DNA from 2 places in the Paracoccus sp. R86501 genome. Region 1 is predicted to be linked to the other one. Evidence: riboswitches for the same ligand, from Rfam matches in the RefSeq annotation. Region 1 holds a riboswitch; the other holds the start of a gene.

Evidence for each region. Region 1 has a riboswitch for thiamine pyrophosphate ahead of SJY40_RS14410 (thiamine ABC transporter substrate binding subunit). Riboswitches for the same ligand answer to the same signal wherever they lie in the genome.
Region 2: linked by a shared signal. The riboswitch ahead of thiC (phosphomethylpyrimidine synthase ThiC) and the one ahead of SJY40_RS14410 (thiamine ABC transporter substrate binding subunit) in region 1 are both predicted to bind thiamine pyrophosphate.

Annotation. Positions count from the first base shown of each region.
Region 1 is NZ_JAXHPZ010000001.1:2,938,671-2,946,153, forward strand. Features, by position in the region: gene SJY40_RS14390 (TRAP transporter permease) at 1-1,296, opposite strand, end outside; gene SJY40_RS14395 (TAXI family TRAP transporter solute-binding subunit) at 1,352-2,308, opposite strand; gene SJY40_RS14400 (ATP-binding cassette domain-containing protein) at 2,392-3,084, opposite strand; gene SJY40_RS14405 (thiamine/thiamine pyrophosphate ABC transporter permease ThiP) at 3,077-4,615, opposite strand; gene SJY40_RS14410 (thiamine ABC transporter substrate binding subunit) at 4,591-5,571, opposite strand; TPP riboswitch at 5,603-5,703, opposite strand; gene mutS (DNA mismatch repair protein MutS) at 5,773-7,483, shown strand, end outside.
Region 2 is NZ_JAXHPZ010000001.1:558,724-566,206, forward strand. Features, by position in the region: gene SJY40_RS02850 (cytochrome c) at 1-140, shown strand, start outside; gene SJY40_RS02855 ((2Fe-2S)-binding protein) at 161-634, shown strand; gene SJY40_RS02860 (molybdopterin cofactor-binding domain-containing protein) at 627-2,951, shown strand; TPP riboswitch at 3,027-3,149, shown strand; gene thiC (phosphomethylpyrimidine synthase ThiC) at 3,254-5,026, shown strand; gene SJY40_RS02870 (MBL fold metallo-hydrolase) at 5,064-6,017, opposite strand; gene SJY40_RS02875 (GntR family transcriptional regulator) at 6,228-6,908, opposite strand; gene SJY40_RS02880 (aspartate/glutamate racemase family protein) at 7,037-7,483, shown strand, end outside.

The DNA of each region.
Region 1 (7,483 bases):
GTTGATCCCGTATTTCAGGAACAGCGCCGAGGCGACCCCAAGCGCCAGCCAGAAGATGACGCGGAAGGCATATGGTCCGATCATCGCCGCCAGCGGCGCGCCAAGGATCAGCACCGTCACCAGCGCCAGACCCATCGTGCCCGCAAAGATCGGCGTATAGCCCGCGAACAGCAGATAGACCAAGGCCGCCAGCGGCAGCACCAGCGGCCATTGATCGCGCACGGCGTGCCACGGGTTCGGCAGGCTGGCACGGGGCAGGCCCTTCAGGTTGTCGCGTCCGGCCTGCAGCCAGACCATCCAGAAGACCACGCCGAAATAGAGCAGCGCCGGAATGATCGCCGCCTTGACCACGGATGCATAGGGGACGTTCAGCGTCTCGGCCATGATGAAGGCCACGGCACCCATGACGGGGGGCATGATCTGGCCGCCCATGGATGCCGTCGCCTCGACCCCGCCGGCAAAGGCCGGTTTGAAGCCGGATTTCTTCATCATCGGAATGGTGAACTGGCCGGATGCGACGACATTGGCCACCCCCGACCCCGAAATCGTCCCCATCAGCGCCGATGACAGCACGGCCACCTGCGCAGGCCCGCCGCGCACGCCACCGACCAGCCCAAGGGCGAAATCATTGAACAGGTTCAGCATGCCTGCGCGTTCAAGAAACGCCGCGAAAACCACGAAAATGAAGATATAGGCGCTGCTGACATAGATTGGGCTGCCATAGATGCCCTCGGTCCCGAAGGCGAAATGTTCGACGATCTGCTCGAACCCATAGCCGCGATGGATGAAGGGCGGCGGCAAATGCTGGCCAAGGAAGCAATAGGCGAGGAATATCCCCGCGATGGCAGCCAGGGGCCAGCCCATCAGGCGGCGCGCACCCTCGAACACCAGAACGACAAGGATGGTGCCCATCACCAGATCCATCTGCGTCAGGAAGCCGGTGCGGCGGATCAGGTCGTTGTATTCGACCCAGTTGTAGATGCCGGTGGAGAACCCCAACAGCCCAAGCGCCCAAAAGAAGGCCTGCCCACGCTGCGTCTTAGCGACGAGGTTGCCGACAAGGCCAAAGCCCAGCAGCAGCAGGAACCCCACATGCATGGCGCGGACAACCTGACTTGGCAGGCTGCCGTAACCCGCGGCCCACAGTTGGAACAGGGAAAACACGACCGCCAGCCAGAAGGCGACGCGGCCCATGATGCCGGTGCCGAAACCGGGGGGCAGGCCCTCGCTGAATTCGGCCTCGGCGGTGGGATCAAGCGTGGCGGGCCCGCTTGCGGGGGGATGGGATGCGGACATCGGGGACCTTTCGTGGGGGATCGGCCCGCAGCCTGTGCCGCGGGCCAAGAGTCGCTTACTCGATCAGGCCGATTTCGCGGTAATAGCGTTCCGCGCCCGGATGCAGCGGGATGGAGATTCCGTCCATCGCAGTCTCTGCCGAGATGCCCCCCGCCGCTGCATGGGCCGAGGTCATGCGGTCCAGATTTTCAAACAGCAGCTTGGTCATCTGATATGCGGTTTCCTCGCTGACGCCGTCATGGCTGATCAGCATGTTGCCGACGGCTGCGGTCGGCACGTCCTGATCCTGGCCGGTATAGGTGCCTGCCGGGATCACGCTTGGCACAAAGGGCGCGCCGATGGTCTGGACGGTTTCTTCGGGGATGGCGACGATGCTGATGTCATGGGTGGATGACAGGTCCTTGATGAACGCGACCCCCAGCCCTGATGATTGCAGCGTCGCCTCAAGCTGGCGGTTCTTGATCAGCTCGCCCGATTCCGCGAAGGGCAGGTATTCGACCTTGCCCAGATCATCATAGCTCATGCCGGCGGCGGCAAAGATGGCGCGGGCGTTCAGTTCGGTGCCGGATGCGGGGGCGCCCACGGACATGGTCTTGCCGCGCAGATCCTCCAGCGTGGTCACACCTGCCGAGGCATCGGCCACGATCTGGATATAGTTGGGATAGATGGCGGCGATGGCGCGCAGTTCCTCCAGCTTGCGGGGGAAGCCGGCCTCCTCGTTTCCTTCCCATGCGGCCTGAACACTGTCGCCAAGGGCGAAGGCAATCTCGCCGCGGCCTTGGGCCAGCAGGTTCAGGTTCTCGACGCTGGCCTTGGTGGCCTGCACCTGCGTGCGCGACCCTTCGATGCCCTCGGCATAGATTTCCGACAGGGCGACCCCAAGCGGGTAATAGACGCCCGAGGTGCCGCCGGTCAGCACGTTGATGAAGTCCTGCGCCTGTGCCATGGGCGCGGTGGCCATCAGCCCGCCCAGGGCTGCGATCGGAACGGCGGTGGCGATGCGATGGAACATGTGGTCTCCTCCCATGATGTTCTGGGGCGGAGCGTAGCAAGCTATCTGCGTTGCGGGAACATGATGTTTTGCAGGGCGCGAACTTATCCCAGATAGGCGCGCAGACCGGGGGGCGGGTTGTCCAGCAGCGGGCCTGTGTCGCGTGGTGGATGGGCGCGGCCATCCTCGACCAGAATGGTCTGGGGGGAAAAGACGCGGGCATCCTGCGGGTTATGGGTGACCATCAGGACGGTGGCGTCCGTCCTGTCGGCAATGCCTGTCAGCAGGGACAGCATCTCGGACTTGAGGGCGGGGCCAAGGGCGGCGAAGGGTTCGTCCAGCAGCAGTACGGGCCGCGCCCGCAGCAGCACGCGAGCCAGCGCGACGCGGCTTTGCTGGCCACCCGACAATGCAGCGGGGCGGCGGTCGCCCGTGCCGGACAGCCCGACCTGATCCAGCACTTGCGTCACGCGGTCCTTCTGATCAGTGTCCAGTCGTAGATCAGCTCGCAGTCCCATGCCTATATTTCGTTTCACTGTAAGGTGTGGAAACAAATTGTGGTGTTGAAAGAGGGTCGAAATAGGCCGATCCCCCGGTGCCATCTGCGTCATATCCTGCCCGTCCCACAGGATGCGCCCCTGATTGGGTGCCAGAAATCCACCAATCAAAGACAGCAGCGTGGATTTGCCGGACCCCGAGGCTCCGATCACCGCAAATCGTCCGCCCTTGGGCAGGGACAGGTCGGCGGTCAGGCTGAAATCGTCATGTCGGATTGCGATATCCCGAAGTTCAAGCATCCAAGCGGCCCCCTTTGTCGAACATCCAGAACAGCCCGAAGCTGAGCGCCATCAGCAGTACCGCCGCGCCTGCCGCATCCGCCATGCGATAGCTATTCATTAACTGATACAGCTTCAGCGGCAATGTCGGCTGGTCGCTGGCGAACAGTGTGATCACACCCAGATCGCCCATCGCCAAAGCCGCAGCCAGGCCTGCGGCAAAGCCCAAGGGGCGCGCCAGACGCGGAAGGGTCAGGTATCGCAGCCGCGCCCAGCCTCTCAGGTCCAATGATGCCGCAAGCTGGCCATAATCATCCTGCAGGCTGCGTGCCGCCGGGATCAGCGCCCGCAGCCCGAAGGGCAGGGCCATGGCGGCGTTGATCGCCACCGTCACTGGCAGGGCCATCTGCTGCGGGCCGGCCACGTCGCGCAGCAGGATGAACAGCCCCGTCCCCAGAACCAGAGGCGATGCGATCAGGGGCAGCATACCCGCCGCCTCGACCCAACGGCCCGCGCCGCGTGCGATGGCCAGGGCCAGCATCAGGCACAGCGCCACCGCCAACAGGGCCGAGGTGACGGCCATCACCACCGACCGCCCCGCCGCCCACCAGACGTCAGGCGCCAGCGCAGGCAGGCGCGGCACGCCCACCGCCAGAACCGCCACCAAGGGCCACAGCAGGAACCCCGCCGCCAGTGCGATGATTGCCGCATCGGAACAGACACGCCAGCCGCGCGGCCCGACCGGCCCTTGGCCTGCATCCATGCCCACGCCAAAGCCCGCCGGAATGGCGATCCAGCGCGCCGCCAGCATCGCGGCAATGCACAACCCGATCTGCACCAAGCCCAGCGTCGCCGCCCGTCCCAAGTCGAAATCAAAGCGGAACGCCTGATAGATCGCCAGCTCGACCGTGGTGGCACGCGGGCCGCCGCCAAGGGCCAAAGCGACGGTGAAAGACGTCAGGCAGACCAGAAAAACCGCCAGCCAGACGCCGGGCAGGGCCGCACGCAGCATCGGGCGTTCCAGATGGCGGGCGACATCGGCGGGGGCAAAGCCAAGGCTGGATGCCAGACGGAAGCGTTCGGAAGGGATCGCCTGCCAGCCTTGCAGGATCAGCCGCACCGACAGTGGCAGGTTGAAAAACACATGCGCCAGAATCACGCCCTGCCAGCCATAGATGCCCAGTTCGGGCAGGCCCAGGGCACGCAGGCCCTCGTTCAGCGCGCCGTTGCGCCCGAAGACCGAGATCAGTCCCATGATCGCCACGATCACCGGCAGGATGAAGGGCGCGCCCAGCAGCGTGACCAGCAACCCGCGCCCGCGAAAGCGCCGCCGCGCCAGCGCCCGCGCGACGGGCACCGCCAGCGCCGCCGACAGCGTGGCCGACAGCGCCGCCTGCCAGACGGTGAAGCGCACCGCGCGCCAGTCCCATTCTCCCAAGCCCGACAACCCGCCCGCCTGCCATGCGACAGCGGCCAGCGTGCCAAGGATCAGGGCCGCAAGACCGGCGGCGACGATGCGACCGGATATCACCCCGCGAAGGCGCGCAGCCATTCGTCCAGCGCCGGCTGGCGCAGGGCTTCGGCCTCGTCCTCGGAATAGAACAGCGTTTTTTCGGGGCGGGGCAGGTCGCGCATGACCTGCGGCCAGTCGTCCTGCGGCAGCTTGGCGGGCAGGGACCAATTGGCCAGCGGGATGGTCTTCTGGAATTCCGGCGTCAGGATCCAGTCCATGAATTGCTGTGCCAGTTCGGGCTGATCGGTCGATGCGACCTGCGCTGCCAGTTCGGCCATGAAGTAATGACCTTCGGGGAAGATGGCGGCCTTTTTGGTCAGGTCGTCTTCCGCTGCAATGTGATAGGCGGGCGAGGTGGTGTAGGAGAGGACCATATCCGCCTCTCCGTCCGTGAACATGCCATAGGATTCCGACCAGCCGCGCGTCACGGTCAGCACCTTGGGGGCCAGCTTGGCCCAAGCCTCGGGCGCGTCATCGCCATAGACCTGCTTGACCCACAACAGTAGCGCTAGGCCGGAAATGGACGACCGCGGGTCCTGGATCACGATCTTCAGATCATCGGGCGCGTCCAGCAATTCCTGAAAGCTGGCGGGCGGGTTTTCCAGCCGCGTTTCGTCATAGATGAACGCCGTTTCGCCCCAGTTATAGGGCAGGAAGATGTCATCGCTCCACTCCACCGGCAGCGACATGTCGGAGGTGTCCTGCCCGTGGGGCGCAAACAGGCCCGACGCGCGGGCGCGGGCGGTGACATCGGTGTTCAGGCCGAAGACGATGTCGGCGTCCGTCCCCTCACCCTCCATCAGCAGGCGGGGCAGGATGTCGCCGGTGACGAAGTCCAGGGTGCAATCGCAGAAGGCCTCGAATTCGGATTTGATCGTCGGGCCGGGGCCCCATTCGCTGGCGATGTAATCGCTGGCATAGACGGTCAGCGCGCGGTCCTGCGCCAAGGCGGGGGTCGCGGCCAGCAGGGCGGTGGCGATGAACAGGGGTTTCAAGGCAGTCTCCTCTCAAACGGGTTTCGAAAGAAAGGACAGCCGTCACCTTCCCTCCGCCGGGTGTCAGCCGGATCAGGTTCAACGGGTCCGCAATTGCGTCTCATCCCATGCAGGGCACCCCGAGGTTGGCCTGAATGTAATGGTTTAACCGCAGCACGCAAGCGGCTAGATACGGGGCCGGATGACAGTGACGGAATACCCATGACCGACCAGCCCACCCCGATGATGGCGCAATATCTGGCGATCCGCGAGGCGAACCCCGGTGCGCTGCTGTTCTATCGCATGGGCGACTTCTACGAGATGTTCTTCGACGATGCCGTGCAGGCCGCAGCCGCATTGGACATCGCGCTGACCAAACGCGGCACGCATCAGGGCGAACCGATCCCGATGTGCGGCGTGCCTGTCCATGCGTCGGAAAGCTATCTGTTGCAGCTGATCCGCAAGGGCTTCCGCGTCGCCATCGCCGAACAGATGGAGGACCCTGCCGAGGCCAAGAAACGCGGTAGCAAGTCCGTCGTGGCCCGCGATGTCGTTCGCCTTGTCACCCCCGGCACCCTGACCGAGGAATTGCTGCTGGAGGCGCGCCGCCACAACTACCTTGCCGCCTATGCGCAGGTCCGTGACGAAGGCGCGCTGGCGTGGGTCGATATTTCGACCGGTGCCTTTCAGGTGATGGAATGCCCGCCCGCGCGGCTGGCCCCCGAACTGGCCCGCCTGACCCCGCGCGAGGTTCTGGCCGCAGGCTATGAATTCGAGGAGCTGGTGCAGGATGCCGGTGCCGCCCTGACCGATCTGCATGCCGGTGCCTTTGACAGCAGCGCGGGCGTGCGGCGGCTATGCGCGCTTTATGGCGTGGAAACGCTGGACGGGTTCGGCAGTTTCACCCGCGCCGAACAGGGCGCGATGGGCGCAATCGTCGATTATCTGGACATGACGCAAAAGGGCAAGCTGCCGCTGCTGCGCCACCCGATCCGCGAAAAGGCCGGCGGCGCGATGCAGATCGATGCTGCCACCCGCCGCAATCTGGAACTGACCCAAGCCCTGTCCGGTGGTCGCGAAGGGTCCCTGCTGGCCGCCATCGACCGCACGGTAACCGCGCCGGGGGCGCGTCTGCTGGAACGACGCGTCAGCGCCCCCAGCCGTGATCTGGCGCTGATCCGTGCACGTCAGGACAGTGTGGCGATGCTGGTCGATGATCCGCGCCTGCTGACCGATCTGCGCAGCGCGCTGGCACGCGTGCCCGATATGGACCGCGCCCTGTCACGTCTGGCGCTGGAACGCGGTGGTCCGCGCGATCTTGCCGCGATCCGCGCTGGGTTGACCCAAGGGGCCGCCATTGCCGAACGCCTGCCCGATGACGCCGCGCCGGTGCTGCGCGATGCGGTGGCCGATCTGACCGGCCATGACGACCTGATCGACCTGCTGGACGATGCGCTGGTGGCGGAACCACCCCTGCTGGCCCGTGACGGCGGGTTTGTAGCAGAAACCTATGACGAAGATTTGGACCAGACCCGCCGTCTGCGTGACGAAGGGCGCGGGGTCATTGCCGGAATGCAGGCCGAATATGCAGCCATGGCGGGTGTCAGCGCACTGAAGATCAAGCATAACAATGTTCTGGGCTATTTCATCGAAACCACGACCACCCATGCCGAACGCATGATGGCCGCGCCGCTGAACCAGACCTTCATCCATCGCCAGACCACTGCCAACCAGATCCGCTTTACCACCGTCGAACTGTCCGAACTGGAAACCCGCATCCTGAATGCCCGCGACCGTGCGCTGGAGATCGAGCGCGGCATCTATGACCGCCTGCGGGCCGCCGTGCTGGACCGCGCTGGACCCATCGGACAGGCGGCGCGGGCGCTGGCCGAGATTGATCTGGCCGGGGCCTTTGCCGATATCGCCTCCGGCG
Region 2 (7,483 bases), 2.4 Mb from region 1:
GCTTTGCCCAAGCGCTGACCGACGATCAGGTCGCCTCGGTCGCAGCCTACCTGCGCGCCGATCGGGCCGAAAAGGCCCCGTGGGAGAACCTGCGCGAGGATGTCACCCAGCTGCGCGCGCGCGGCCCTGGATCCCACTGAATTCACGAAGGAAACACCTGATGGTAAATTTGAAAATCAACGGGCGTGAGGTCAGCGTCGACGCCGATCCCGATACGCCGCTTCTGTGGGCGATCCGCGACGAGGTCGGGCTGACCGGCACCAAGTTCGGTTGCGGCATCGGCATGTGCGGTGCCTGCACCGTCCATGTCGGCGGTCGTGCCACGCGGTCCTGCATCACCGCGCTTGGCGATGTCGAAGGCGCCGAGATCACCACGATCGAGGGGCTAGACGCCAACGACAGCCACCCCGTTCAGGAAGCATGGCGCAACCTGCGGGTTCCGCAATGCGGCTATTGCCAGTCGGGCCAGATCATGCAGGCAGCAGCCCTGCTGACCGATATTCCTGACCCGAGCGACGACGACATCGACGCCGTCATGACCGGCAATCTTTGCCGCTGCATGACCTATCCGCGCATCCGCCAGGCGGTTCGCGAAGCGGCTTCGGCAAATAGGGGGCAAACCCAGAATGGCTAAGAACAAGATCCTTTCGCGCCTTGGCGCAGGCAGCCCGGCAACGGCGCTGAGCCGCCGCGGCTTCCTGATCTCGATGACGGCTGCCGGTGTGGCCTTCGGCTTCCCGCGCACGTCCCATGCCGCGATGGACCCGCAGGCCGCCGATGGCGTCCCGATCGAGGCCGTGGGTGACACCTTCGAACCGACCATGTGGTATTGGATCGACACAGAAGGCCGCGTGAACGTCAACATCATCCGCGCCGAGATGGGCCAGCATGTCGGCACCGCCATCGCCCGCATCCTTGCGGACGAGTTGGAAGTGTCATGGGACGACGTGCGCATCACCCATGTCGATACGGCGGAAAAATGGGGCACCATGGTCACCGGCGGCAGTTGGTCGATCTGGCAGAGCTGGCCCGTCTATCGCCAGGCCGGTGCCGCAGGCCGCACCGCTCTGATCGAAGCCGCCGCCAGCCAATGGGGCGTGGATGCATCGACCTGTACGGCGCGTGACGGCACGGTCACCGATGGCACCAATTCCACCACCTATGCCGAGCTGGTCAAATCAGGCATCAGCCGCAGCTTTACCGAAGACGAACTGGCCGCCCTGCCGCTGAAGGCGCATTCCGACCTGCGTCTGGTCGGCAAGGACGTCACTGCGCTGGACATCACCAACAAGACCAACGGCAAGACCATCTATGGTCTGGATGCCAAGATTGACGGCATGGTCTATGGCATTCCGATGCTGCCACCGACGCGTCTGGGGTCTTCGGTCGCATCCGTCGATGACAGCGGTGCCAAAGAGATCAAGGGCTATCTGCAGACGCTGACGCTGGACGATCCTTCGGGAACGGTTCCGGGGTGGGTCGTCGTTCTGGGTGAAACCCTGTTCGCCGCCAAGCAGGCTGCCGATCAGATCAACGTCGAATGGAACGCCGGCGAAACCGCGATGGTGTCCGAAGCCGACATCCAGGCGCGGTCGCGCGAACTGATCGCCGATGCCTCCAGCGGGGCGATCCTGCCGACCGAGACGCCCGACACCGCCCAAGCCTTCAAGGATGCCGCAGATACGCTCGAGGCGGATTACACCACCTCGACGGTGCTGCACTTCCAGATGGAACCGCTGAACGCCACCGTCTTCCAGAATGAGGACGGCATCTGGGAAACCCATGCCGGCAACCAGTGGCAGTCGCTGATCCTGCCGACCCTGTCGGCGGCGCTTGAGGTTGAACCCGACAAGATCGTCATGCGCAGCTATATGCTGGGCGGCGGTTTCGGGCGTCGCCTGAACGGCGACTACATCGTGCCCGCCGCGCTTGCCTCGAAGCAATTGGGCGGCAAGCCGGTCAAGCTGGTCTTCATGCGCGAACATGACGTCCAGTTCGACAGCGTCCGGTCGCCAAGCGTGCAGAAACTGCGTATGGCATTCGACGCCGACCAGAAGGTCATCGGCATGGATCACGACGCCGCCGCCGGTTGGCCCACGGGCGTCATGGCACCGTCGTTTATGCCCAAGGGCGTGAACGACCAGCCCTATGATGTCTTTGCCATCGACGGTGCCGACCACTGGTATTCGGTCGGTGCGCATAAGGTTCGCGCGATCGAAAACGAACTGGCCAATCAGACCTTCCGTCCCGGCTGGTTGCGCTCGGTCGGTCCGGGCTGGACCAACTTTGCCGTCGAAAGCTTCATGGATGAAGCCGCAGCCAAGATCGGTGTCGATCCGCTGGAGTTTCGCCAGCAGCATCTGATTGCCGAAGGTTACAACGCCGGCACCGCGCCGGATTCGGTCGGTGGCGCATCGCGTCAGAAGGCGGTTCTGGAACGCGTGGCCAAGATGTCGGGCTATGGCACGGCTGATTTGCCTGCCGATACGGCCATCGGCATCGCAACGACCTTCGGTCAAAGCCGCCAGATGCCGACCTGGACCGCAGGTGCCGTTCAGGTGCATGTGGACCGCGAAACTGGCACGGTCGAGGTCCAGAAGATGTGGCTGGCCTTCGATTGCGGTACGGTTGTTGACCCCGATGGGGCGCGCGCGCAATGCGAAGGTGCTGCACTTTGGGGCCTTTCCATGGCGCTGTACGAAGGGACTGAGTTCGAGGATGGCAACGTTCGCGACCTGAACCTTGGCGGCTACACTCCGCTGCGGATGATCGACACACCGGACATGGAGATCGAGTTCATCGACAGCACCGAAGTGCCGGTGGGCTTGGGCGAACCCGGCACCACGGTCATCGCACCGGCCATCGCCAACGCCATCCAGTCTGCCGTGGGCGTGCGCCTGCGCCATCTGCCGATGCGTCCCGACGATGTGTTGGCCGCGCTTAAGGCCTGATACCAACCGCAGGCGCCCGTCACCGCGGGCGCCTGCATCAAGCTGTTGACAGTTCCCCCCGAAATCGCGAACCTGCCCGCACGTCAGGGGAGTCCCGCCTTAAGGGGACTGAGAGGCTGAGTGGGGGCAACCCCGGTGAAGCGACCCTTTGAACCTGACCCAGTTTATGCTGGCGTAGGAAGACCAAAGGCAGCTTCCCCGACCGACGGGGCGGTCCTTTGGGCCGCAAGGTCCGTCATCGGGCCGCGTGGCCCCTTCATCGCTTGTCTTATCCGGGTCGCCCATTTTTGCGGGAGACACTGATGAAACCCAACCCCCAGATCACCACCGGCCCCATGCCCGCATCCAGCAAGCTGTATGTGCCGGGCGCCATGCATGACATCCGCGTGCCGATGCGCCAGATTGCCCTGACAGGCGAGGCCCCGCTGACCGTCTATGACAGCTCCGGCCCCTATACCGACGGGGGTGCGCGGATGGAGATTCAAAGCGGCCTTCCCCCGGTTCGCGGCAACTGGCTGACGGGCAGGGGCGATGCCGAAGCCTATACCGGACGTCCGCTGACCGCCGCCGATAACGGCTTTGTCGATGGCAAGCGCCTGACCCCCGCCTTTCCGCATCAATGTGATCCGCTGCGCGCCACCAAGGGGGCCGTGACCCAGCTGGCCTATGCTCGCGCCGGTATCATCACGCCGGAAATGGAATATGTCGCCATCCGCGAAAATGAAGGCCGCACCGCCGCCTATACCCGTGACGGAGAGGATTTCGGCGCCTCCATCCCCGATCTGGTCACGCCGGAGTTCGTGCGGTCTGAAATTGCGCGGGGGCGGGCGGTGATTCCTGCCAACATCAACCACCCCGAACTGGAACCGATGATCATCGGCCGCAATTTCCTGGTCAAGATCAACGCCAATATTGGCAATTCCGCCGTGACATCCTCGATGGAGGAAGAGGTCAACAAGATGGTCTGGGCCATCCGCTGGGGTGCCGACACCGTCATGGATCTGTCCACGGGCCGCAACATCCACAACATCCGCGACTGGATCATCCGCAACTCGCCCGTGCCCATCGGGACGGTGCCATTGTATCAGGCGCTGGAAAAGGTCGGCGGCATCGCCGAAGATCTGACGTGGGAGATTTACCGCGACACGCTGATCGAACAGGCCGAACAGGGCGTCGATTATTTCACCATCCACGCCGGCGTGCGGCTGCATATGATCCCCATGACGGCCAAGCGCGTGACGGGCATTGTCAGTCGGGGCGGCTCGATCATGGCGAAATGGTGCCTGCACCATCACCGCGAAAGCTTTCTTTACGAGCGCTTCGACGAGATCTGCGAGATTATGCGCGCCTATGATGTGACCTTCAGCCTTGGCGACGGGCTGCGCCCCGGGTCCATCGCCGACGCCAACGATCAGGCGCAATTCGCCGAGCTGGAAACCTTGGGCGAACTGACGAAGAAAGCATGGGCCAAGGATTGTCAGGTCTTTATCGAAGGTCCGGGCCATGTGCCGATGCACAAGCTTAAGGCCAATATGGACAAGCAGCTTCAACATTGCCACGAAGCCCCATTCTATACGCTTGGGCCGCTGACCACCGATATCGCGCCCGGTTACGACCATATCACCAGCGCCATCGGAGCGGCGATGATCGGTTGGTTCGGGACCGCGATGCTGTGCTATGTCACGCCGAAGGAGCATCTGGGACTGCCGGATCGAGACGATGTGAAGACCGGCGTCATCACCTACAAGCTGGCGGCCCATGCGGCGGATCTGGCCAAGGGGCACCCGGGTGCGCAGATGCGCGACGATGCGCTGTCACGCGCGCGCTTCGATTTCCGCTGGCAGGATCAGTTCAATCTGGGCCTGGACCCCGATACCGCGCGCGAGATGCATGACGAGACCATGCCCGCCGATGCCCATAAGGTCGCGCATTTCTGTTCGATGTGCGGGCCCAAGTTCTGCTCGATGAAGATATCGCATGATATCCGCGCGACGGCGGAAAAGCAGGAAGGCATGGAGCGGATGGCCGATCTGTTCCGCGAAAAGGGCCAGCTTTACGTCCCGGCCGACGGATAAGGCATGGGGGCCCCGCCAGTGTGGCGGGGCCGTCTGATCAGAATTTGTCCATGTCGTTGGCGATGGTCACCTTGCCTTCATAGGTCGAGGCAATGCCACTGTTGATGGCATCCAGATCCTCTTTCAGGCCGGCGGCGATATGGGTCACCACCAGTTCGGGCGCACCCGATGCTGTCGCCAGCTTGCCCAGATCGGCGGGCAGCAGGTGGTGTTCGGACAGGTGCTTCTTGAGGAAGTTGACCTTGTCGTCCGGCATGTTCGGCACGGCCATGCGGGTCGCGGCGATCACGCTGTCCAGTTCGATGACTTCGCCGATCAGCAGGTCTGCACCCTTGGCCAGTTCCTCGACATCCGGGCTGGGGCCGGTATCGCCGGTATAGACGATGGTGCGGTCGGGCGTTTTGAAGCGGAAGGACAGGCTGTGGTATTTCCCGGCCTGCGGGCTGTCGGGGGCGAAGGAGTAATGGGTGTTGTCCGCCGTGGTCACCTCGATCTTGCCGACGGTCAACTGATCGCCCGGCATGATGATGTGGGCAACCGCCAGATCCTCGGGTTTGATCGGTTCGGCGCCGACGCCATATCCGGCCTCCATCGCGGGGGCCAGGGCGGCCAGGATGCCTGCAACCATGTCATCGGTGCCCGGAGGGCCATAGACCTGCAGCGGTTTCACCACATCGGTCTGCAGGCGCAGGGCCAGAATGGCCAACAGGCCCCCGAAATGGTCACCATGCAGGTGGCTGATGAAGACGTTTTCCAGATCGCGCGGCATGACGCGCATCTTGGACAGCTGCTGTGCGGTGCCGTCGCCCGCATCGACCAGCGACAGGATGCCATCGACATTCAACACGTTCGCGGGCTGGGAACGATGGGGCACGGCCACGGGTCCGCCGCGCGTGCCAAGGATGGTGAAGCTGGTTTCCGCCAGAACCGGCAAGGCGGTCAGGGACAGCAGGCCGGCAAGGGCCGCGGTCAGGAATGGGTTGCGTCGCATGAGTATCCTCCCTCACGTAAAATGTCGCCGAAGAGGATGTGCGCCAGCAGGTACCTTGCCTGAAACAAGGCCGGTCCTGCATCGGTTGATGTGACAATCCTCCCTTGTGCGCAGTGTCACGCTGCGCACTTTGGGTACGCTATGTCACAGTGATGCATTGAGGAAATTACATTTATAAATCGACACTATCCACGCAGTGGATACGTCGGTTCAGTCCCGCGGCGTCCTGAGCGCCTTGGATAAGGCGCCTGTTGCAGGAAGATCATCGTCGAAACGGATGCCGGCCTCGATATGGCGCAGGTGCTGGTCCAGCAGAGTCTGGGCGGTTTCCATGTCGCGGGCTTCGATCGCGTCGGTGATGCGGGTGTGTTCGTCATCGGCGCAAAGCGTGCCGTGGCCGGTGGCGTAAAGCCCGATGATCAGCGAACTGCGCATGGTCAGTTCCTCGAGATAGCGCAGTAGCACGGGATTGCGCCCGATGCGGCCCAGCAGCACGTGGAAACCGCGCGACAGGCGCACCGCGGCGGGGCGGTCGCCGCTGCCCTTGGCCAAGGCTTCCTGCGCCAGATGCACGCGCAGGGATGCGATGTCTTCGGCGGTCGCCTGACGGATGGCATTGCGGCAGATCACGACCTCGATGGCGCGGCGGGCCTGAAACACATCGCGGGCGTCCTGAGGCGTCGGAGTGGCAACATAGGCACCGCGGTTGGGCAGGTGATCGACCACCTGATAGGCCGTCAACGTCCCAAGCGCGCGCCGCACATGGGCGCGGTTGCAGCCGAACAGATCCGACAAGGCCTGTTCGCCCAGTTTGGTGCCCGCATGCAGGCGCTGATCGGCAATCGCGTCCAGAATGCTGTCGACAATGACGGTTTCAAGCGGCTTTTCCATGGCTGACAGATTGCACAGCCCGTGATCACACGCAAGAAACATGCGCTTATTATTCGGGCAAAGAAAATATTATCTGATTGTTAACAATCTGTGTTATCAATCCTGCGACTCGGCAGAAGGACGCAGGCATGAAACTGGTTGTCATCAACCCAAACTCCACCACCTCGATGACCGACAAGATCGTGGCATCGGCGCGCGCCGTCGCAGGTCCGCAGGTGCAGGTCATCGGCCGCACCGCCCATGGCGCCCCCGCCAGTATCGAGGGTCATCATGACGAGGTGATGGCCGCCCCCCACCTGCTGCGCGAAGTGGCGCAGGCCGAAAAGGATGGCGCGGATGCCATCGTCATCGCCTGTTTCGACGACCCTGCGATCGGCGCCTGCCGCGAGATCGCGTCCGGCCCCGTCATCGCCATCTGCGAGGCGGGGATGATGGCCGCCAGCATGATCGCGACCTCGTTTTCCATCGTCACGACGCTGCCCCGCTCGGTCCCCGTGATCGAGGAACTGGTTCGCAAATACGGCCAGGACCACAAGTGCCGCCGCGTCCGGTCCGCCGCCATCCCCGTGCTGGCG